DNA from 4 places in the Streptomyces sp. NBC_01571 genome. Region 1 is predicted to be linked to each of the others. Evidence: riboswitches for the same ligand, from Rfam matches in the RefSeq annotation. Region 1 holds a riboswitch; each other region holds the start of a gene.
The links. A riboswitch is a leader RNA that binds a small molecule or an ion and turns the genes downstream of it on or off. The one in region 1 is predicted to bind cyclic di-AMP.
Positions count from the first base shown of each region.

Region 2: linked by a shared signal. The riboswitch ahead of OHB41_RS27160 (LysM peptidoglycan-binding domain-containing protein) and the one ahead of OHB41_RS07635 (C40 family peptidase) in region 1 are both predicted to bind cyclic di-AMP.
Region 3: linked by a shared signal. The riboswitch ahead of OHB41_RS28195 (C40 family peptidase) and the one ahead of OHB41_RS07635 (C40 family peptidase) in region 1 are both predicted to bind cyclic di-AMP.
Region 4: linked by a shared signal. The riboswitch ahead of OHB41_RS20160 (transglycosylase family protein) and the one ahead of OHB41_RS07635 (C40 family peptidase) in region 1 are both predicted to bind cyclic di-AMP.

Region 1 covers NZ_JAPEPZ010000001.1:1,683,276-1,688,963, forward strand. The annotation lists gene OHB41_RS07625 (ATP-dependent Clp protease proteolytic subunit) at 1-287, shown strand, start outside; gene OHB41_RS07630 (hypothetical protein) at 295-600, shown strand; cyclic di-AMP (ydaO/yuaA leader) riboswitch at 968-1,131, shown strand; gene OHB41_RS07635 (C40 family peptidase) at 1,135-1,608, shown strand; gene OHB41_RS07640 (LysE family translocator) at 1,673-2,344, opposite strand; gene OHB41_RS07645 (LysR family transcriptional regulator) at 2,461-3,372, shown strand; gene OHB41_RS07650 (ATP-binding protein) at 3,422-3,880, opposite strand; gene OHB41_RS07655 (helix-turn-helix domain-containing protein) at 4,092-4,949, shown strand; gene OHB41_RS07660 (DUF397 domain-containing protein) at 4,962-5,186, shown strand; gene bioF (8-amino-7-oxononanoate synthase) at 5,199-5,688, opposite strand, start outside.
Region 2 covers NZ_JAPEPZ010000001.1:6,004,264-6,009,951, reverse strand. The annotation lists gene OHB41_RS27165 (CocE/NonD family hydrolase) at 1-262, shown strand, start outside; cyclic di-AMP (ydaO/yuaA leader) riboswitch at 870-978, shown strand; gene OHB41_RS27160 (LysM peptidoglycan-binding domain-containing protein) at 1,001-1,768, shown strand; gene OHB41_RS27155 (HAD family hydrolase) at 1,875-2,693, opposite strand; gene OHB41_RS27150 (FAD-dependent oxidoreductase) at 2,977-4,179, opposite strand; gene OHB41_RS27145 (carboxylate--amine ligase) at 4,207-5,457, opposite strand.
Region 3 covers NZ_JAPEPZ010000001.1:6,221,195-6,226,882, reverse strand. The annotation lists gene pcrA (DNA helicase PcrA) at 1-2,318, opposite strand, end outside; cyclic di-AMP (ydaO/yuaA leader) riboswitch at 2,636-2,807, shown strand; partial or broken gene OHB41_RS28195 (C40 family peptidase) at 2,816-3,976, shown strand; gene OHB41_RS28190 (tellurite resistance/C4-dicarboxylate transporter family protein) at 4,291-5,268, shown strand; gene OHB41_RS28185 (hypothetical protein) at 5,246-5,599, opposite strand.
Region 4 covers NZ_JAPEPZ010000001.1:4,513,785-4,519,472, forward strand. The annotation lists gene OHB41_RS20150 (FtsB family cell division protein) at 44-520, opposite strand; gene eno (phosphopyruvate hydratase) at 621-1,907, opposite strand; gene OHB41_RS20160 (transglycosylase family protein) at 2,255-2,947, opposite strand; cyclic di-AMP (ydaO/yuaA leader) riboswitch at 2,952-3,115, opposite strand; gene OHB41_RS20165 (LysM peptidoglycan-binding domain-containing protein) at 3,299-4,303, opposite strand; gene OHB41_RS20170 (cytochrome P450 family protein) at 4,533-5,688, opposite strand, start outside.

The DNA.
Region 1 (5,688 bases):
CCCGGGTGCTGATCCGTCAGCCCTCGCTCCCGGGACCGGTCCAGGGGCAGGCGAGCGATCTGGCCCTCCAGGCAGCGGAGTTGACGCGCACTCGGAAGCTGCTGGAGGACATGCTCGTACGGCACACGGGGCAAAATCCCGAACAAGTCGCCGCCGACATCGAGCGGGACACGATTCTGGACGCGCAGGCCGCGCTGGCGTACGGGCTGGTGGACGGGATCATCCCGAGCCGCAAGAACTCGCGCACCGCGCCCGGTGCGGGGAACGCCACACCCGACGCGAGGTGATCCGCCGATGGTGCCCGAACTGCCTCCGCTGCCCGCACTGACACACGCCGAGGCCGAGCTGATAGACCGCTACCTCGACGTGGTCGACCTGGTCGGCCGTATCAACCCGGCCCGCCCGGGAGACACCTATCGCGGGCTGCGCGCCGCCCAGGCACTCGTCGGCAAGGCGACCGCGCTGCGTGACGCCCTGGCCCTGATGCACCAGCGGGGCGAGAGCGAGGTGCACGCGCCGACCCTGGCGCAGGCCCTGCGAGTTCTGGACGGCGAGCGGCGGGCCGCCCGCGTCACCCTGCCGCCCGACTCCGGCAGTTGAGGCGTCCACGCCCGGGCCGACGCTCACGCCGATCTGCGGAGCGCCCGGCCCGGGTTTCAAACGGACCAGTCGGCGTACCCCCCAATGGCGTAGACGCGCGTCCTTCCGGGTGGCCCCGGAAGTTGCGCAACACGCGTAGCCAAAAGGCGGAATGAAACGTTCCGTTGCTGGTAAGGGCGTTGCCGACGTCCCCAAAACCCCTCGAACAGAGGAGTGTCCACCCGAACGGGTGAGTGGTGAGTAACCCCACAAATCACCGGTTCCGCTCGGATTTTCCGACACCCATGCGTGAAGATCCCTTCCGACGACAAGCCCCCGCCACACCGGCGGGGCGGTCCGGGCGGACGCCGAGTCCTGCCGCCGCCCGGATGACCGGTCGACAGATGTGCATCGGCAGGAGTGGAGGACCCAGCAAGACGGGCCGCCGGAGAGATCCGGGCGGTCCTTGGGGTGAAGCCGCGTACGCGGCCGGGCTACTTCGCCAGCCCGAATCCGACAGGTCATCCTTCACAGGCGGTTGACGAAGGGTTGCGCATGACTGCGCTGAATCGTGTCCCGTCGCTGTTGACCCGGGCCGGTACGGCCTCGGCTCTGACCATCGCCGCCGTGGGCGGCAGCCTGGTGGTCCCTGGCGTCGCAGCCGACGCCGAGGCGGCCACACCGGCCACGAGGGCACTCCAGGTCGCGGCATCCAAGAAGGGCGCCCCGTACAAGTACGGTGCCACCGGGCCGCGCCGCTTCGACTGCTCCGGGCTCACCCTGTACTCGTACAAGAAGGCGGGCAAGAAACTGCCTCGTACGGCCGCGGGGCAGTACAACAAGAGCCACCACATCTCCGCCTCGCACCGCAAGGCCGGTGACCTCGTGTTCTTCCACTCGGGCCGGAACGTGTACCACGTCGGCATCTACGCCGGGAAGGGAAAGATCTGGCACTCCCCGAAGAGCGGGGAGGTCGTGAAGCTCCAGAAGATCTGGACGAGGAGCGTCTGGTACGGCCGGATCAGCTGAACCTGACCGGGTGGGGCGGCGGCGCCGGGGCCGCCGCCCCCGGGGGCACGAACCCTGGAGGCCCTCAGGCCGTCAGGGGCTCCAGGAGGAGCACCAGGCCGAGCACCGCGAGCGCGCTCCCGGTGACCGCCTCCACGGCGCGGGCGGCCCGCGGCCCGCGCAGCCACCGGCCGAGCCGGTCGACCAGCAGGGTGACCGCCGGGAACCACACCAGGGCGAGGGCCACCACGATCAGGGCCAGCACCAGGGTGCGGGGCATCGCGGGGCTGCCCGCGGGCACGAACTGCGGCAGCAGGCTCAGGAACGTGATCGGCGCCTTCGGGTTGAGCGCGTTGGTGACGAAGCCCTGCCGCAGCGGCCGGCTCCCCTCCCCCGGCACGCCGGGCCCGGCCTCGCCGGGCGGCGTCCCGCCGGACACCGCCGAGCGCTCCCGGTCCGGCTCCCGGTCGCGCCGCCGTCGCAGACCGCCCAGAGCCCGCGCACCGAGGTACAGCACGTAGCCGCCGCCGAGGAGCTGCAGCGTCCGGAACAGCGCGGGCACGGCCGCGAGGACGGCGGCGACGCCGGCGACGGCCAGCGCCGTGTGCAGGAGCAGGCCGCCCGCGACCCCGAGCGCGCACGCCACTCCGGCCCGGCGGGAGACGAGGGCGTTGCGTACGACGACGGTGAAGTCCGCGCCGGGCATGGCGACCATTCCCGCGGCCACTCCGGTGAAGGCGATGAGCTGTGCGTCCATGGCACCAGCCTGTCTGTATCAGGCCTTCAGCAGGTATGCCGAATATCCTGGGTCCGCCTTAAGCAACCGTTTAGACCTGGGCTCCCCCGCGGGCCCCGGACCTGGGGAGCCGTTCCATGTACGACCCGACCCGGCTGGCGGCCCTGGTAGCGGTGGCCGAGGCGGGATCCATCACCCGGGCGGCCGAACGGCTCGGCTACAGCCCGCCCGCGCTCTCCCAGCAGCTCGCCAAACTGGAACGGGAGGCGGGCGCGCCGCTGCTGGTGCGGTCCCATCGCGGGGCGCGGCTGACGGACGCGGGCGAGCTGCTCGTGGCACGGGCCCGCCGGGTGCTCGACGAGATGGAGCGGGCCCGGCACGAACTGGCCCGCCTGACCGGCCTGTCGGGCGGCACCCTGCGGCTCGGCACCTTCCAGACGGCGGGCATCCATCTGCTGCCGCCGGTGCTCAGCGCTTTTCGGCGGGCCCACCCGGACGTGGAACTCACGGTCGCGAACTACGAGCCCCCGGACGGCGTCGCGGCGGTCGCGGCGGGCGAGGTGGACCTCGCGCTGACCCACACCTACGAGCCCGCGGACCCGGTGCCCCTCCCGTCGTCGGTACGCGCGGAGCCGGTGCTGGTCGAGGAGCTGGTGCTGGTGACCGCCCCGGGACACGTCCTCGCGGACGGCGCGGCCCGGCTGCCGCTGGACGGACTCGCCGGGCAGCCGCTGATCAGCATGGCCCCGGACCATCCGCCCCGGCAGGGTGTGGAGGCCGCGCTGGCCCGGGTCGGGGCCACTCCGGCCGTGCGGGTCGAGAGCCCCGGGTACGCCCTGGTGTGCGCGCTGGTCAGTGCGGGGCTCGGGGTCGCCGTGGTGCCGGAGATGGTGGCCAGGACGGCGGCGACCCCGGTGGGACTGAGGCTGCTGGAACCAGGAGATCTGCGCCGTACGATCTCCGTCGTCCACCGGACCGACCGGCAGGCACCCGCGGCCGAGGCCTTCCGGGCCCTGCTGCGCGGCGTGTTCGGACGTGCCACGCGGTAGGGAGACGCGGGAGGGAATCGCGGCAGAGGCGCGGCAACTGATCGTTTCCTCACGGCTCTTGCGGGCCGCCGGCCGCCACCGGCTGGGCCGACACCGTCCACGGCAACTCGATGGAGACCGTCTTGCCGCCCTCCCGGGTGGGCCGCACGAGGACCCTGCCGCCGCACTCGGCGGTCAGCCAACGGATGATCACCATCCCTCGGCCGTTGTCCTGTTGGACGGCGGCGGGCAGACGCTTCGGGAAGCGCGGATGGCTGTCGGTGACGCCGATGCGCAGTTGTTCGTCCCGGACGAGCCGGACGTCCACCGTGAAGGTGGGCGACTGACCGAAGGTGTGCTGGACGGCGTTGGTGGCTAGTTCGGACACGATCAGGCGTACGGTGTCCGCGACTTCGGCGTCACACGGCAGGCCCCATTCGGCCAGCACGTCGACGACGAACTTCCGGGCCGCGGAGACCGAGGCGGGATCGCTCGGCAGGGTGACGGATGCTTCCTGGTGATCTGCCATGGCGACGTCGTCCCTTTCCCACGGGACCGGAGTCCGACACGGAGCGGATGGTTCGAGTACGGTCCCGGACTGGTGCTTCGCGCCAGACTGCCATCACTGGGCCGGTCACGGGCGCGATCCACCAGGATATGCATATATCTGTCGCTCGAAGCGGTGAACTCTGCGGAGCAGGCCGTATTTGGGCGGCTCGGAAGGAGTAAGGAGTACGGCCATGCAGCACGGTCCCGCGGTACGCCGCCGCAAACTCGGTGCCGAACTGCGCGCGCTGCGCGCCGGTGCGGGCCTGACCAGTGGTGAGGCGGCCCGTCTCGTCGGCTGGCACCAGTCGAAGGTGAGCCGGATCGAGACGGGGATCAGCGGGGTGAAACCGGCCGACGTGGAGCACCTGCTGGACGCGTACGGCGTCCGGGAAGCCGGGTTACGGGAGCTCCTGCTCGGGCTGGCCGGATCCGAGGGCAACGGGCGCCACCACTGGTGGCACGCCTACCGGGGGGTCCTGCCGCCCGCCTACCGGGACTTCATCAGTCTGGAGTCCCAGGCCAGCGGTATGCGCACGCTGGAGACGTCCGTGGTGCCGGGTCTGCTCCAGACCCCCGAGTACGCCCGGGCAGTGACACGGGCGGCCGTGGGCGGACTCGAGGACGACAAGCTGGACGCGCTCGTCGAGGTGCGCCTCGCCCGGCAGGACGTGCTGCGTTCGCATCCGCCGCTGGAACTGACCGCCGTCCTGGACGAGGCCGTGCTGCGTCGTGAGGTCGGGGGACCCGAGGTCATGGCACGGCAGCTGGCCCGGTTGCGGGAGGCCGCCGTCCTCCCCCAAGTGCGCCTCCAAGTGCTTCCGTTCGCCGCCGGAGCGCACGCCGGAGTGACCGGGCCTTTCGTTATTTTCTCATTTCCGAACACAACTGATCTGGACGTGGTTGTTCTCGACCACTTGACGAGTAGCCTCTACCTCGAGCGGAAAGAAGACCTTCAGGCCTACACCGAGGCCTTCAACACCCTTCGGTTTAACGCCCTTTCACCCGAGGACTCGTTGGACTACATCGCCGCGATAGGTGACGGCGTGTAAGGAGGCACCCCCATGACCGCACTGCCTCGGTACGTACCTTCCAGTACTTCACTCCGTGATGTGCGCTGGCTGCGCAGCAGCCGCAGTACGGGAATGAACAACTGCGTCGAGACCGCACGACCGGGCCCCGGCCCCTGGGCCGGACTCGTCGCGGTGCGCGATTCCAAGAACAAGGCAGGCCCCGCCCTGCTGTTCACCCCTGCCAGCTGGGAGGGGTTCATCGCCGGACTGAGCTGACCGCCGCCTCGTTCACCGGTTCTCGGAGATCACCCGTACGGCCTGCTCGATCTGGGCGTCGGTGAGATCCGCGCGGGCGGTCAGCCGCAGCCGGGAGATGCCGTCGGGCACGGACGGGGGGCGGAAGCAGCCTACGGCGAGCCCCGCCTCCCGGCAGTCCGCCGCCCACCGCACGGCCCGCTCGGGGGACGGCGCGCGCACGGAGACCACGGCGGCGTCCGGCCGTACGGCCTCCAGGCCCTCGGCGGTCAGCCGGGTGTGCAGCGCCGTCGCCACCGCGCGGGCCCGGTCGGCGCGCGCCGGCTCGCGGCGCAGCAGTCTGAGCGCCGCGAGGGCCGCTCCCACCGCCGCCGGTGCCAGACCGGTGTCGAAGATGAAGGTGCGCGCCGCGTTGACCAGGTGGTCGATGACCGGTGCGGGCCCGAGGACGGCACCGCCCTGGCTGCCGAACGACTTGGAGAGCGTGACGGTCACGACGACGTCCGGAGCGCCGGCGAGCCCC
Region 2 (5,688 bases), 4.3 Mb from region 1:
AGCCGGTCCCCTGAGCGCACGCGCCCACTTCTCCTGGTCGATCCGTCTGCACCGCCCGGAACCGGCCTGGGACGCGAGGATCGAGGTCCGCTCCGAAGTCACCTGCGACACACGGGACTTCATCACCTCAAGCGAGCTGGTCTGCAAGGACGGCGACGAGGTGGTCTTCCATCGGACATGGGAGCGGAGGATCCCGCGCACGACGGGACAGGGCCCCGGCGGCGCCATCGGCGATCCCGCGGAGCGGAGCGCGGACCGCTGAATTCCTGACGAACCCCGGCAGGGACGCCCGCCCGCTTCCACGGGTGGCCGGGAGACGGTCGCCCGCCTCGGCAGCACCGGGGCGGAAGCGGTGGTCGGGATCAACAGGCCATACACAGAGCCTGAGTTCGACCTTCATCCCGACATGAAGCGGCACGAATTTCCCGAACACCGTCTCCACAGGCTCCACTTCAGGCCCGACGGGGACCGGCTCCCCCACGGGGACCCCGCCACGGACCCGTCCCTACGAGCGGTGCGCCCGGCTCCGATCGGGGACTCAGCGGCCTCTTATCCGCGCCTTATATGCCCGACTTGCCTTCATTGCCGCTTTATTCCTGCGGCATGGAGTGAGTTGGGTCACGCCCGAAGGTCATCTACTCCGCAGCCCCGCCGAGCGACTACCCGTTTGCATAAGCCAAGTTGAGCGAAGCATTCCGGATTAATCGGGCAATTCATCTGCCCTTATGTCCTGGTGAAAACGATCTACACCGCGACATCAAGGCTTGTTCCGGACATGTGCTCTCGCATACCTTCACGTCACTCCGGACGGATCGCCCAATCCTGCCGCCGACCGGAAACCCACACCCGACCACACACGCACGGCAGGAGCGGGGGACCCAGGTAAGCCGCCGATCCGAAGTCCGGAACGGCTAGGGGTGAAGTCGCACTCAGCGTGCGGCCGGGCAGCTCCCGCCCGAACCCGACAGCTCACCTCGCAGGCGCCGGAGAGGAACACGTCATGGCCGCAGCAGGTAGACACTGCCACCCGAAGACCCGCAGCACCCTCGTCCGCGGCATTCTCGCTGCGGGCACGGGCGCGGCGGTACTCGCCCTCCCGCTCCTGGGCGCCACCTGCGCACAGGCCGCCACGGGCGCCTCCGACGTCAAGCTCGTCACGTACAAGGTGGTCACGGGCGACACCCTGGCCAAGATCGCGCGGAAGTACCCCTCCAGCGGCGGCTGGAAGAAGCTCTACGAGGCCAACAGCGCGGTCATCGGCCCCAACCCGTCGGCGCTCCGTCCGGGCCTCACCCTGACGGTCGGGACGCAAACCGTCCAGAACATCGCAAAGTCGACAAAGGTCACGGAAGCGGTCGCCAAGACCACGACGGTCAAGACCACGGCCGCCAAGACCACGGCCGCCAAGACCACGGCCGCCAAGACCACGGCCGCCGCGAAGACGTACACGAATGACCTCGACGGCTGGATCAAGCAGTCGCTGGACATCATGGCCAAGAACGGAATCCCGGGCACGTACAACGGCATCCACCGCAACGTCATGCGGGAGTCCTCCGGAAACCCCAAGGCCATCAACAACTGGGACTCCAACGCCGCCGCCGGTATCCCCTCCAAGGGCCTGCTCCAGGTCATCGACCCCACGTTCAAGGCCTACCACGTGGCCGGCACGTCGTGGGACTCCTACGACCCGGTCGCGAACATCACCGCCGCCTGCAACTACGCGGCGGCGAAGTACGGCTCCATCGACAACGTCAACGGCGCCTACTGACCGGACGCCACGCAACCGGGGCGCCGGACCGGACATCCGGCGCCCCCGGAAGCCAGGACCCCGGGAAACCGGGCCCACGGCAAACCGAGGCCCCGGGAAATCGGGGCTACGGAGCGGAGAGCGGGAACAACCGCTCCAGTACCACCGCGATCCCGTCGTCCTCGTTCGACAGCGTCACCTCGTCGGCCACCGCCTTGAGCTCTGGGTGGGCGTTGGCCATGGCGACCCCGTGGGCGGCCCAGTCGAACATGGGGATGTCGTTGGGCATGTCACCGAAGGCGACGGTGGCTTCGGAGGCCAGCCCGAGATGGGCGGCGGCGAGAGCCAGCCCCGTCGCCTTGGTCACCCCGCATGGCTGGAGTTCGACCGTGCCGGGCCCCGACATGGTGACGGTGGCCAGAGAACCCACCACCCCCCTGGCCGCCGCGGCCAACTCGTCGTCGGACAGCAGCGGGTGGCGCAGCAGCACCTTGCTGATCGGCTCCGTCCAGAGGTCGTCACGGCGTCCGACCCGTACCGCGGGAAGCGTCGGGTGCGGCATCACATAGCCGGGTTCGATGAGTGTCAGTCCGTCCGCGCCGTCCTGGTCCACCGCCGCGTACAGCAGCCCGACCTCCGCCTCGATCTTGCCGAGCGCCGTCTCCGCGAGTTCCCTGTCCAGGGTCACCGACCACAGCAGACGGTCCTCGCCCGCGTCGTAGAGCTGCGCCCCCTGTCCGCACACCGCCAGTCCCGTGCCGCCGAGTTCGGCGAGGAGCGGGCGCACTCTCGGCGCCGGGCGCCCCGTCACGACCAGATGTCGGGCACCCGCCTCCACCGCCCTCGCCAACGCGGCCCGGGTGCGGTCGGAGAGTGTGTCGTCGCCGCGGAGCAGCGTTCCGTCCAGGTCAGTGGCGATGAGTGAATATGCAGTCGGAGCGGCCATGATCCGAAGAATACGGATCCGGCGACTCATCGGCCCGGCGTGAACCGGACGACGTCCGGTATCCCGTCAGCAACGCCGTTCACCGCACGGACCACGCGCGACGGACGGCGTCGCACCGTCCGATCCGCCGCGCCGGGCGCCCGGAAGCGCCGCGACGCCGGCTCCAACACCCGCCGCCGACCGCCTGGTTACGGACTGCGATCGTTCGGTCACTTCCTGGTGACGCGGGGGCCGTGGTCCCCCGCCACCACCCCCACCGCCGTCCCGAGCGCCCTGCGTCACCTCAACCGTGAGCCGCCGCCAGGTGCTTGGCCAATCGCGGCGAGGCGAACTCCGTCCCGCACACGAACCGCATCACGGGCCCGTACGAGGCCGCCGCGGGCAACCCCGTGAAGTACAGCCCGGGCACCGAGGACCGGTATCCGGCACCGAGCTTCGGAGTGCCGCGGCTCACCGCCAGCTCCGTCCGCAACGCGTGTCCCAGGAAGTCCATCGCCGCGAGGTCGACGCGATAGCCCGTCGCCGCGATGACGTGGTCGGCCGCGAGTTCCTCGGCCGAACCGCCCAGGGTGCGCACGGAGAGCACCGGGCGGCTCCCGGAGACCGAGGCACGCTCGATCCGGGCGATCTCGCTGACCTCGACCTTGCCCTCGAAGCGGTCCCGGAGCCACCACGCGCCGAGCGGGCCGAGCACCCGGCGGACGAGATAGTGCCGGGTCTCGGCGGGCAGGTAGCGGTAGGGATGCGGGTAGTAGCTCAGCGCCCACAGCGACCAGGCGCGTCCGAAGGGCGACTCCGGGCGCAGCTTCGGCTGCCCCCAGGGCGGCGCGCCGAAGGCGACCCTGCCCCGGCCCCGGGACACCACGCGCACCTGCGCGCCCGCCTCCGCCGCGAGTGCGGCCGTCTCCAGGGCGGACTGTCCCGCGCCGACGACGATCAGTTCCTTGCCGGAGAACCGGGTGAGGTCATGGTGCTGGGAGCTGTGCGAGACGGGGCCGGTGGGCGCCGGTCCGTCCGCCGCCGCCTCACCGAGCTCGGGCGGCAGATGGGCGAGGCCGTACAGTCCGGTGGCCACGACGACCGCCCGCGCCGTGAACGACTCCCCCGAGTCCAGCTTCAGCTCGAAGCCCTCGCCGCCTCGCCGGTCGACGGAGACGACCCGTACCTGCTCCAGCTCGGGCACGAGCCGCTGCTGGAACCACTCCCCGTACGCGATGAACGTCTCGACCGGGATGATGTCCTCGTCCGTGACGAGCCGCGGTATCCCGGCAGCGTCGCAGTAGTCACGGAGTGTGTGGCCCTCCTGCGGGGCGTCGATGCTGGAAGCGGCCGGGGTCGACTTGAGGAGCATTCCCTCGGGCATGTGGTCGCGCCAGCTCACCATGGGCCTGCCGAAGACGCGCACCGGGATGCCGCGCGCCCGCAGATGGGCGGCGGTGGACAGGCCGAACGGGCCCGCACCGATGACTGCTACCGGATGAATCACGAAGTCCCTCCCCAGGACGTTCTTCCGTCACTTCGTGGTCGTGCTGGTACCGCTGCCGCGGCGGTTGGTCCGCCACAGCTGGTAGAGATGTCTCGCGCCCGGCCGCACGAAGCGCGCGAGCATCGTGAAGAACGGCCGCAGGTCGTCACCCGCGAGCCAGGCCAGCTCCGTACCGCTCGCGCGAGTCGGCGCGTGCGGGGTGGTGTAACCGCTGCGCCGGTAGGCGAGCAGGGCCGGCAGGTCTATGTTCTCCACGATGTACCGGTGACCGGCCCGCTGTTCCCCCTCGGGAACGGTGCGACCGGTCAGGTCGAGATGCATGGCCCGGACGACGTCGATCCCCGACTCGCTCTCGAAGAGCCGGAACTGTGCACCCATGCGGGGGTTGAAGTCGAGAAGCTTGTACTGCCCGTCGCGGCGGTCGAAGCGCAGGTCGAGGTCGATGACGCCGCTGAAGCCGATCTGTTTGATGAAACGTGCGGCGAGGTCCGCGAGTTCCGGATTGTCGACGACGTACGCGTTCGCCGTCATGCCCGCGTGCGGTGGCCAGGAACGGACCTTCACGCCCGTGAACATCGCGAGCGGCGTCGAGTCCGCGTCGAAGTACGCGTGCACGATCCAGTCCTCCGCCTCCTCCCGGGGCAGGTACTCCTGGAGGATCACACCCGGGTGCCCGCCCCAGTCCCGGGCGAGCGCCAGCAGCCCCTCACGGGTCGCGATCCTCGTCGTCCCGTTGACCGCGGGGCGGCTGCGGCGCACGAACGCCTCACGGTTCTTGGCCACGAGAGGAAAGCGGGCCGAGGCCGCGAAGCGCTCGATCTCCTCGTACGACTGCGGAAAGGCGGCCGCCGGACTGGGAATGCCGTGCTCCACGCACAGTTCGTGCAGGCCCTGCTTGCTGGCGAGGCGGCGGGGCAGTTTGGCGTCCACCCGGGGAAAGAGAAAGCGCTCCGCGAGTTCCTCCTGATGCTCCGCTATCAGGACGGCGGCCTCCTCGTCCGTCGGGACGAGCACCGTCGGCCGTCCTATGCGACGGCCGATCCGCAGCAGCCCCTCGACCAGGCGCTCCGGCTCCTCCGTCCCCGTCGTCGGCCAGACGAAGGCACGGCGCAGATAGCGTGAGGCCGCGGCAGGCGTGTAACGGTCCTCGGTGATCGCGTACATCGGAATGCCCAGGCGGCCCAGGCTCCGTATGGCGCCCACTCCACCGTGGTGCAGCGGATAGTCACCGAATTTCACTATCAGCCCCGGAACGTCCCGGTCGGCGTCGACCGGCACTCCACTGACGCCCCTGGCCACGGGTCCCCCCACGTGTCCCCCCTACGGACCGGACCCACCCCGTCCATGTCCCCAAAGGACGCTAAGCCGGAATTGCCGCGTCCGACAAGACCTATTCGGACATTGCGAACTCTTTAGGCACTGCCACAGCACGGTCACTCCCCCGTAACGTGTGCCGCGACCACACGGAACGCGTGGAACACATGGATCACGGCGCGTACGACCACGAAA
Region 3 (5,688 bases), 4.5 Mb from region 1:
GCCGCCACCCCCGAGACGGGCCCCGAGGACACCGGAGCCGTCGCGCCCGTGCGCTTCCACTCCAGATGCGTGTCCGGGATCTCCTCCAAGAAGCGGGAGGGCGGGTTGTACGAGGGCTGGCCCCACGCGCTGCGCATGGACGAGCGGGTGAGATAGAGCCGCTCCCGCGCGCGCGTGATGCCGACGTACGCGAGCCGCCGCTCCTCCTCCAGCTCCTTGACCTGCCCCAGCGCACGCATGTGCGGGAAGACCCCGTCCTCCATGCCGGTGAGGAACACGACCGGGAACTCCAGGCCCTTGGCGGTGTGCAGGGTCATCAGGGTGATGACGCCGTTGCCGTCGTCCTCGTCGGGGATCTGGTCGGAGTCGGCGACGAGCGCGACCCGCTCCAGGAACTCGGAGAGCCCGCCGGCCGCCCCGGCCGCTCCAGCCCCGCCGGCCGCTCCAGCCTCGTCGGCCGCCGCGGTCCCGGCAGCCGCTCCGGCACCGTCCTCGCCCCCACCGGACTCCTGCTCGAACTCCAGCGCCACGGCCGCGAGTTCCTGAAGGTTCTCGATGCGGGTCTCGTCCTGCGGGTCGGTGGAGGCCTGGAGCTCGGCGAGATAGCCGGTGCGCTCGAGGACCGCCTCCAGGACCGTCGCCGGGCCCGCGCCGGACTCGACGATCGTACGGAGGTCCTCCATGAGCGTGTTGAACCGCTTCACGGCGTTCGTCGAGCGCGCCGCCATGCCGTACGCCTCGTCGACGCGGCGCAGAGCCTGCGGGAAGCTGATCCTCTCCCGCTGCGAGAGGGCGTCGATCATCGCCTCGGCGCGGTCGCCGATCCCTCGCTTGGGGACGTTCAGGATCCGGCGCAGCGGGACGGAGTCCTCGGGGTTGGACAGGACCCGCAGGTAGGCCAGGACGTCCCGGACCTCCTTGCGCTCGTAGAAGCGGACACCGCCGACGACCTTGTAGGGCAGGCCGACGCGGATGAAGATCTCCTCGAAGACACGGGACTGGGCGTTCGTCCGGTAGAAGACCGCGACGTCGCCCGCCTTCGCCTCGCCCGCGTCGGTGAGACGGTCTATCTCGTCGGCGACGAACTGTGCCTCGTCGTGCTCGGTGTCGGCGACGTAGCCCGTGATGTTCGACCCCGCGCCCGCGTTGGTCCACAGGTTCTTGGGGCGGCGCGACTCGTTGCGCTCGATGACCGCGTTGGCCGCGCTGAGGATCGTCTGGGTGGAGCGGTAGTTCTGCTCCAGGAGGATCGTCGTCGCGTCCGGGTAGTCCTCCTCGAACTGGAGGATGTTGCGGATGGTCGCACCGCGGAAGGCGTAGATCGACTGGTCGGCGTCGCCCACGACGCACAGCTCGGCGGGCCCGAGGTCGCCCTCGGCCGGCGGCACGTCCTCGGGACGATCGCCGCTCGCCGGTCCCACGAGCTCCCTGACCAGGGCGTACTGCGCGTGGTTCGTGTCCTGGTACTCGTCGACCAGGACGTGGCGGAAGCGGCGGCGGTAGTGCTCGGCGACGTCCGGGAAGGCGCGGAGCAGGTTGACCGTCGTCATGATCAGGTCGTCGAAGTCGAGCGCGTTGGCCTCGCGCAGCCGCGACTGGTACATCGCGTAGGCCTGGGCGAGGGTCTTCTCGAAGCCGTCCGCCGCCTGGCCGGCGAAGTCCTCCTCGTCGATCAGCTCGTTCTTCAGGTTGGAGATCTTGGCGCTGAACGACTTCGGCGGGAAACGCTTCGGGTCGAGGTCCAGGTCACGGCAGACCAGGGCCATCAGGCGTTTGCTGTCGGCGGCGTCGTAGATCGAGAAGGAGGATGTGAAGCCGAGCCTCTTCGACTCGCGGCGCAGGATGCGCACGCACGCGCTGTGGAAGGTCATCACCCACATGGCGTTGGCGCGCGGGCCCACGAGCTGCTCGACGCGCTCCTTCATCTCGCCCGCGGCCTTGTTCGTGAAGGTGATCGCGAGGATCTGGCCGGGGTGGACATGGCGCTCGCCCAGCAGGTGCGCGATCCGGTGCGTGAGCACCCGGGTCTTGCCGGAGCCGGCGCCGGCCACGATGAGCAGCGGGGAGCCGGAGTGCACCACGGCCGCGCGCTGGTTCTCGTTCAGCCCGTCCAGCAGGGCCGCCGGGTCGACGGCGGGCCGGTGGGCGCCGTCGCGGTAGTACGCGTCGCGGTCCGGGGGCACGTCGAAGCGGCCGCCGAACAGGTCGTCCGGAAGCGGCTCCGCCGCCTCGTCCTCGGGCGGCGGCGGGGACTCTTCCTCATGGGCCCCGGAAGGCCTGAGGTCCGCCAGGAAGCTGTCATCAAAGAGGCTGCTCATCGCTCTCCGAGTCTAGGCGGCCGCACTGACAACCCGCCGCCACCCCGGAAACTGGGCCGGATTTCCCACGGAGTCCAGGCTGGATCCACCACGGAGTCCGGTCCGGCGCGCCCACGGAAAACGGGCCGCCCCTCCCGCCCCGATGCGCCCTCACCTTGCGGCACCGCCCCACTACGGTCGGCCACTCCGGGCGCCCCGGCGGTTCAGGTCACGAAAATGTATCGGGCATATCGCACATCAAACTTCACAGAACACTTACGCGTTGGCTAGCGTGCCGGGCAGACCGCTCGACGGCAACCGGCGAACGTCGCCGGGCCGAGCGGCCTCCGCCGAGTCCGGCGCGCCCGTGCGGCGACCGGAGCCGGGGACCCAACCGACTTTGGGGTGAATCGGTCCAGCCGCCCCTGGGGCAAGGACCGTAGGGCAAACCTTCCGGAAGTACCCGCCCGAACCCGACAGCTAACCCGGTAGGCGGATGACGGAAGGAGTCGCCTCTCTTGGCGTCGCACCGCAAGTGGAGTCCCCCCGGCCCGCGCAGGACGGGCGTACGGACCCCGGCCCTCGCCACGGCCGCCCTGACCTCCGTGGCCCTGCTCTCGCAGACGGCCAACGCCGCACCCCCGGCCGAGCCCCGGCCCAGCCTCGAAGAGGTCGAGAAGAAGGTCGACGACCTCTACCACCAGGCCGAGACGGCCACCGAGAAGTACAACGCGACCAGGGAGAAGACCGCCAAGCAGCGCAAGCGGGTCGACTCCCTCCTCGACGACGTGGCCCGGCGCACCGAGAGACTCAACGCCGCGCGCGAGGAGCTGGGTTCGTTCGCCGCGGCGCAGTACCGCACCGGGGCGTCCGCACCCGGCAGCGCGAGTCTGCTGCTGGCCGACAACCCGCAGGACTACTTCGACCAGACCCAGTTGATGGACCGTCTGACCACCCGCCAGAAGGCGGCCGTCGACGACTACGCCGCCGAACAGGCCGCCACCTCGAAGAAACGCGGGGAGGCCTCCCGGAGCCTGCGGACGCTCACCACGTCGCAGGACGCGCTCAAGACCTCCAAGGCGGACGTCCAGGGCAAGCTCGCCGCGGCCCGCGACCTGCTCTCGAAGCTGACCGCCGACGAGAAGGCGCGGCTCGCCGCGATCGCGTAGAAGAAGCAGGAAGCGGCCGACCGCGAAGCGGCCGAACTGGCTGCCGAGCGGGCCGCGGCGGAGAGGAAGGCCCGGGAGACGGCCCGGCAGCCGGGCACGCCGGCCGGAACCACGGGGACTTCCGGGACCCCGGCCACCGACTCCTCGTACGCCACCAAGGCCGGCAAGGCCATCGCCTTCGCCCGCGCCCAGATCGGCAAGCCGTACGTGTGGGGCGCGACCGGGCCCGGCTCGTACGACTGCTCCGGTCTCACCCAGGCCGTCTGGAAGGCCGCCGGCGTCACCCTCCCACGGACCACCTACGACCAGGTGAACGCGGGCACCACGGTCTCCCTCTCCGCCATCGAGCCCGGAGACCTCGTCTTCTTCTACGACGACATCAGCCACGTGGGCCTCTACATCGGCGACGGGATGATGATCCACGCCCCCAAGCCGGGTGCGTACGTCCGTGAGGAGTCGATCTTCTACGCGGGCGAGTCGATCATCCACAGCGTGGTGCGCCCGGCGTGAGCCCCGGCGCGGGGCACGCGCGCGTGAGGTCTCCCGGGCTCCACGCGCGCGTGCCCTCACGCGTGCCCGTACCATCCGCGCCCACCTCTCCCGTGCGCCGGCGTCTCCCTCTCCCGCCTGGGAGGGCGACAGCTCTCGCCCTCTCCTGCCACCCCGTGCCGGCGCCCGCACCACCGCGGGCCGGTACCGCCGTACGCCCGCGCACTTGTACTCCCGCGCCCGGGACCCCGCGCACCCGTCCGGCCGACCCCGCATTCGTGAAGCACGCGCGCGCCCCCCGGGCAACCCGCTCGCGGATCCCTAGCATCGGGGCCATGTCAGCCACCTCGCCGCCCCGCAGCCCGTGGGTCCGACTCCGCACCTGGTGGGCGGAGAGCCCGCCCGCCGCCGCGGCCGTCGTCCTGGCCACCGGCATCCTCTCGGTCGGGCTGTACGAGACCGGTGACGAGATCGTGTCCCGGATCGCGCTGGTCCTGGCGGCCGTCGCCTGGCTCGGGTTCGCCGTGGACTTCACGGTCCGCCTGATGCGGGAGCGGGAGCGGTGGTGGGAGGAGGCCGGCACGCCGAGCGCGCTCACCGGGGTCGCCGCGACCGCCGTAATCGGCACCCGGCTGACCGACCTGGGGTGGCTCGGGGCCGCCGAGGTGCTGCTCGCGCTCGCCGCGGTGCTGTGGCCGGGGCTGCTCTACCTGCTCCTCCGAAACCTGCGGCTCCGGATGCCCGGAAGCGTGTTCCTCGGGTGCGTGGCCACACAGGCCCTCGCGGTGCTCGCCGCGTCCCTCGCCGGGGCCGCGCGCGCGGACTGGCTCGCGTACGCGGCGCTGGTGCTGTTCTGGCTGGGGTTCCTGGTGCTCTACGTGGTGGCGCTGACGTGCTTCGACTTCCGGGAGACGGCCACGGGGGGCGGCGACCACTGGATCGCGGGCGGCGCGCTCGCGATCTCGGCGCTGGCCGCCTCGAAACTGGTCCTCGCCTACCAGGCGGACATCTATCTGTGGAACTACGACGACAACGGCGTGATGCGCTGGGTGACCCAGGCGCTGATCATGGTGACGCTCGCCTGGTACGCCGTGCTGGCCGTCGCGGAGCTGCTGTGGCGGCGTCCGCGGTACGACGTGCGGCGCTGGGCGACCGTGTTCCCGATGGCCATGACGGCGGTGGCGGCCCTGACGGTCGCGGACGCCGTCGGCTTCTCCTGGCTCAGGACGCTCGGGCAGGTACTGCTGTGGATCTCGGTGGCGGCCTGGCTGCTGGTGGCGGCCGGAACCCTCAGGTCCACAGCACCGCGATGAAGACGTTCGCGGTCGTCAGCAGCCCGACCAGCCCGAACAGGCCCTTGTCGACCTTCTCGTCGTCCCGCTTCACATAGACCAGTCCGAGGATCACGATCAGCAGGGCCAGCTTCACGCCGATCTTGACGGTGTTGACCGAGTGGTCGTCGGCCTGGTTGAGACCGACCAGGACGACACCCGTGACCAGCATGGTCAGCGCGCCGTGCAGCATGGCGGGGACGAACCGGGCGGTGCCCCGGCCCATCGCCTTCATCTGGGTGAGGAAGCCGCCGAGCAGCGAGGCGATGCCGATGATGTGCAGGCCCACGAAGAGATGGATGAGTACGTCCATGGGGCCGGAGCCTAATCGGCGGTGGGTGTCCCCCTTCGCACCGGCCCACCCCCTCGGGACCCGTAGCACCTGAGGACCCCCGGTTGGCC
Region 4 (5,688 bases), 2.8 Mb from region 1:
TGCTCAAGTCACTTTCTCTGTCGTTTCACCGGTCCGTGTCAGCTCACCGGTCGGAGCGGTCGGACTTGTCGACGCCGTCCCAGACATTGGCGTACCAGGGGCGGGCGTCCGCCCCTCGGTTCGTCCGCGACTGCTTCGCCGCGTCCGGGTCGATCACGACGTATCCGGTCTCGCCCGGCATCACGTAGTGCAGCCGTTCCCGGATCCGCTGCTCCGCGTACGCGTCGTCCTGCCAGCGCGCCTTCAGGTCGCGGAGCTGTTCGACCCGGGCGCGGGCCTGCTCCTGCTGCCGCTGCAGATCGGCGATCTCGGCGCGCTGGGACACGTACTGCCTTATGGGGTACGCGAGGGCCACGATCAGGGAGCAGACGACGAGCGCCAGCAGCGCGGCCCGGCCCGTCAGCCGCGAGCGCCGGGCCTGACGCTTGGTCTGGGAGCGGTAGACCCGGGCCGCCGTCTGCTCGCCGAGCAGCCGCAGCCGGGTCGCGGTGGAGAACCGGTCCCGGTCCTTCACGGCCATGTCCCCGCCTCCCCTTCACACGTGCGTACGTCCCCGCACACGGTACGGGACCGGGTACGGGGACGTACGTGCGACTGGCTAAGCCTTAACCCTGCCGGGGTCAGCCCTTGAAGCGCGGGAAGGCCGAGCGGCCCGCGTACACCGCGGCGTCGTCGAGGATCTCCTCGATGCGCAGCAGCTGGTTGTACTTGGCGACACGGTCCGAGCGGGCCGGGGCGCCGGTCTTGATCTGACCGCAGTTCACCGCGACGGCCAGGTCGGCGATGGTGACGTCCTCGGTCTCGCCGGAGCGGTGGGACATCATGCACTTGAAGCCGTTGCGCTGGGCCATCTCGACGGCGTCCAGGGTCTCGGTCAGCGAGCCGATCTGGTTCACCTTGACGAGCAGGGCGTTCGCGGAGCCCTCCTCGATGCCGCGGGCGAGGCGCTCGGGGTTGGTGACGAAGAGGTCGTCGCCGACGATCTGGACCTTGTCGCCCAGCTTCTTGGTGATGACGTTCCAGCCGGCCCAGTCGTCCTCGTACAGCGGGTCCTCGATGGAGACGAGCGGGTACGCCGCCACGAGCTCCTCGTAGTACTCCGTCATCTCGGCGGCCGAGCGGGACTTGCCCTCGAACTCGTACTTGCCGTCCTTGTAGAACTCGGACGCGGCGACGTCGAGCGCGAGCGCGATCTGCTCACCGGGGACGTAGCCGGCCTGCTTGATGGCCTCGAGGATGAGGTCGAGCGCGGCGCGGTTCGACTCCAGGTTCGGGGCGAAGCCGCCCTCGTCGCCGAGGCCGGTGGACAGGCCCTTGGACTTCAGGACGGACTTGAGGGTGTGGTACACCTCGGCGCCCCAGCGCAGCGCCTCGGAGAAGGACTCCGCGCCGATCGGGGCGATCATGAACTCCTGGATGTCCACGTTCGAGTCGGCGTGCGAGCCGCCGTTCAGGATGTTCATCATCGGAACGGGCAGCAGGTGCGCGTTCGGGCCGCCCAGGTAGCGGAAGAGCGGGAGGTCGGACGCCTCGGAGGCGGCGTGCGCGACGGCCAGCGAGACGCCGAGGATGGCGTTGGCGCCCAGCGAGCCCTTGTTGTCGGTGGCGTCCAGGTCGAACATGGCCTGGTCGATCAGACGCTGCTCGGTGGCGTCGTAGCCGACGAGCTCCGGGCCGATCTGCTCGATGACGGCGAGGACGGCCTTCTCGACACCCTTGCCCTGGTAACGGTTGGGGTCACCGTCACGGAGCTCGATGGCCTCGAAGGCCCCCGTGGAGGCGCCGGACGGAACGGCGGCACGACCCGTGCTGCCGTCGTCGAGGCCGACCTCGACCTCGACCGTGGGGTTGCCTCGGGAGTCCAGGATTTCCCGGGCTACGACGACGTCGATGGACGGCACGAGCATCTCCTTCTGGGATGTGACGCGGGTACGCGGGCCCGCGGGGCCCGCACTGCACGGTGCCGCGTTCGGCTCCGCGGGATGAGCCTAACCGGCTCGGGGCGATCGGCCAGCCGCTCGACCACCCCTTGAGCAGAACTGAGGGTAAATATTGTTCCCCTTCGAAACAAAAAGCCCCGCTCCGGTGCGTACGGGGGAAGACGCACCGGAGCGGGGAGCCCGTGGGGACGGGGGTGGACCCTCATCGGGTCTCCGGCGTGGAGACCCTTCCTGCGAGAGGCCTCTCATCCGGGAGGCCTCTCGTCCGGGCGGACCGTCGACCGATCGGCCCGTCGTCCGGGAGGACCGTCGTCTCAGCTGAGGTGGAGCTGCTGACCCGGGTAGATGAAGTCCGCGTCGTCGACGATGTCCTTGTTCAGCTTGAACAGCTGCTGCCAGCCGCCCTTGACCTTCTTCTTCTCGGCGATCGAGCTGAGAGTGTCGCCCTTGACGACCTTGTACTCGCCGTCGCCCTTCTTGACCTTCTTGCCGGTCGGCGTCGAGACGGTCTTCTTCTGGGCCGCCGGGCGCTCGGACGAACGGGAGGCCGCGGTGTCCGTCGACCGGCTCTCGGTGCTCTGCGTGCCGCTGGACGTGGACGGCTTGGCGGGGGCGGTCGTGCCACCGGTGTACGCGGCGCCGGACAGGCCCGTGCCGCAGGTCGGCCAGGCACCCTTGCCCTGTGCGGCGAGGACCTTCTCGCCGATGGTGATCTGCTGGGACTTGGACGCCTTGTCGGCGGTGGAGGCGTAGGCGGTGCCGCCGTACGCGGCCCAGGTGGAGGCCGAGAACTGCAGGCCGCCGTAGTAACCGTTGCCGGTGTTGATCGACCAGTTGCCGCCGGACTCGCACTGGGCGACGGAGTCCCACTCGGAGGCGGTGGCGGCGGAGGCGCTGCCGGCGGCCATCAGCGGAGCGGCGATGGCGACGCCGGTGACACCGGCGAGCGTGGCGACACGAGTGGCCTTGGACGGACGGCGGTGCTTGCCCTTGCTGGAAAACAGCATCGAGTGATCCCCTCACCGACGCCTGCGAGGTGAGCTGTCGGGTTCGGGCGGGTGAGTGCCCGGCCGTGCGCTCTCGGCGCACGTCTTCACCCCAAGCCGCTCCCGGTCAACTACCGGGCGCGGCGCTTACCTTGGGTCCCCCGCTCCTGCCTACGGCGCTTGACGCGTCGACTGTTCCCGTACGGCCGCTGGCAGGATTCGGCGTTGCGACCGTCGGGGCCCGCTGTGGCGAGCGGTGATGACCGTAAGCAGTCGATCGACCGAATTTCAAAGACGATCAGGGCCTTTGAGATCCATCTCTCACTTGCGCCAAACCGGACATTACCCAGCGAACCATGACGTGAACTCCCGCTACTTTTCGCCCGATTCGGCATCAACTGCAAGGCTCTGACCGGGGAGAATGAGGTCCGGGTCGTCGCCGACCGTCTTCTCGTTCCCGGCGTAGAGCCCGCCCCATCCGCCTTCGAGGTCAAGGGCGTCGGCGATGGTCGAGAGGCTGTCTCCGGTGCGGACGACGTACGAGCCGTCGACGACGCCGCGGGCGACGCCGGAGTCGCGCGAGGCGTGCCGACCGGAGGAGTCGTCGCCGCGGCCGTCCGCCGTGTCGTCGGTGGAGTTCTCTGCGGCACTGCCGCCGCGGTGGCGCCCGGCGCCGGTCGTCGCACCCTCGGAGGCCGCCGAAGCGTCGCCGCCCTGGCCCGAGTTGCCCGATTCGCCACCCTTCGTCGACCTCGCGCCCTCGCTGTCCGCCTCCCGCGCGCTGCCGGACTCCTCGTCCGAGGGCGCGTCCGATTTCGTTCTGTTCCCGGTCTCGTCCGAGGACGAATCGGTCGAGGACGAATCGGACCGGGAGGAGTCGGACGGAGAGGCGCCGATCCCGAGCGAGTCCGACAGGGAGTCGGACCCATCGGACGAAGTGGATGAATCGGATGAGCTGGACGAGTCGCCGGCCACACCCGTGTCGACCGAGACCTCGCCCGAGTTCTTGCTGAGCCCGGAGAGGGGGCCGCAGGTCGGCCAGGCGGCGAGACCCTGGTCGGCCAGGACCTTCTCGGCGACGGCTATCTGCTGCGAGCGGCTGGCCTCGTCGGCGCTCGGCGCGTACATGCGGCCGCCGTACCGCTGCCAGTTCTCCTGGGTCAACTGCAGTCCGCCGTAGTACCCGTTGCCGTTGTCGGCACTCCACTGCCCGCCGCTCTCGCACTCGGCGACCCGGTCCCAGGTGGTGCCGTCGGCCGCGTTCGCGCTGGCGGCACCGAGCAGCGGGATGGCGATGGCCGATCCGGTCACTCCTGCCGCGACGATGAGGGCCGGAGCCTGACGGGGGCGACGATGGCGGCCGTTCCCGGAGAGCATGCGAGAGCCTTTCACGTGACAGCAGGTGACTACGCGGCTGATGAGCCGCGTTGATGGGTGAACGTATCCGCACCCGATCACTTGTCACAAGTAGGTGCAGCGCAGATCACGTGAAGATCACAGAGTTGAGGGAGCATCACCTTTTGGCGACCGGACCTTCATACTCTGCGGCCACCACTCCGGCGCGCCGCGACAACCGCCTCGCGCACACCGTACGACTGCCGCATGACTACCGACCAGGTGTGAACTCCACCGGAAGCGTGCGCAATCCACGCATAATGAGTCCGCCACGCCATCGCAAATCAGCCGAATCGACCCCGAGTTGGAGGTCGGGCAGCCGGGTGAGGAGGGTGGCCAGCGCGGTCTGTCCCTCCAGCCGGGCGAGCGGCGCGCCGAGACAGTAGTGGATGCCGTGGCCGTAGCCGAGGTGTTGGTTGTCACGGCGGGAGAGATCGAGCGTGTCGGGCTGTGCGAACCGGGCGGGGTCACGGTCCGCAGCCGCGAGGACGACGAGCACGGGGTCGCCGGGCGCGATGTCCTGTCCGCCGATGCGGACCGCCTCGGTCGCGAACCGCCACGTGGCCAGCTCCACCGGGCCGTCGTAGCGCAGGAGTTCCTCGACACCCGTCTCCAGCAGGCTCCTCTCCCCGGCGGCGAGCGAGGTCTGCAGCCGTTCCCGCTGCCCGGGGTGGGTGAGGAGCGCGTACGTGCCGTTGCCGATCAGGTTCACCGTCGTCTCGAACCCGGCGAAGAGCAGGATGAAGGCCATGGCGGCGGCCTCGTTCTCGGTGAGGTGCTCGCCGTGGTCGGAGGCGCGGATGAGACCGGAGATGAGGTCCTCGCCGGGCGCGGGCACGCCGGGGAGGGCCTCACGCTTCTTGCGGATGAGCTCGCCCAGATACCCGCGCATCTTCTTGACGGACCGCCCGACGCCGCCCCTCGGGCCGCCGCCGTGCCGGATCATCATCCCCGCCCAGTCCCGGAAGTCGTCCTGGTCCTCGCGGGGCACGCCCAGCAGGTCGCAGATGGCGTAGATGGGGAGCGGGAACGCGAACTCGTGGATCAGGTCGGCGGAGCCCCTCTCCTGGAACTGGTCGATGAGGTGGTCGGTGAGCTCCTGCACGCGCGGCGCGAACTCGGCGACCCGGCGCGGGGTGAACGCCTTGCTGACGAGCCGCCGCAGCCGGGTGTGGTCCGGCGGGTCGATGTTGAGCAGATGGGTCATCAGCTCGGCCTTGCGCTCGCCCGGGATGCCCGTCCTGCCCTTCGCGTGCGCGGGTTCGTCGTGGTGGGCCGGGTTCTTGCTGAGCCGTGCGTCCGCGAGCGCCTGCTTCGCGTCCGCGTACCGGGTGACCAGCCAGGCCTCCACCCCGCTGGGCAGCCGC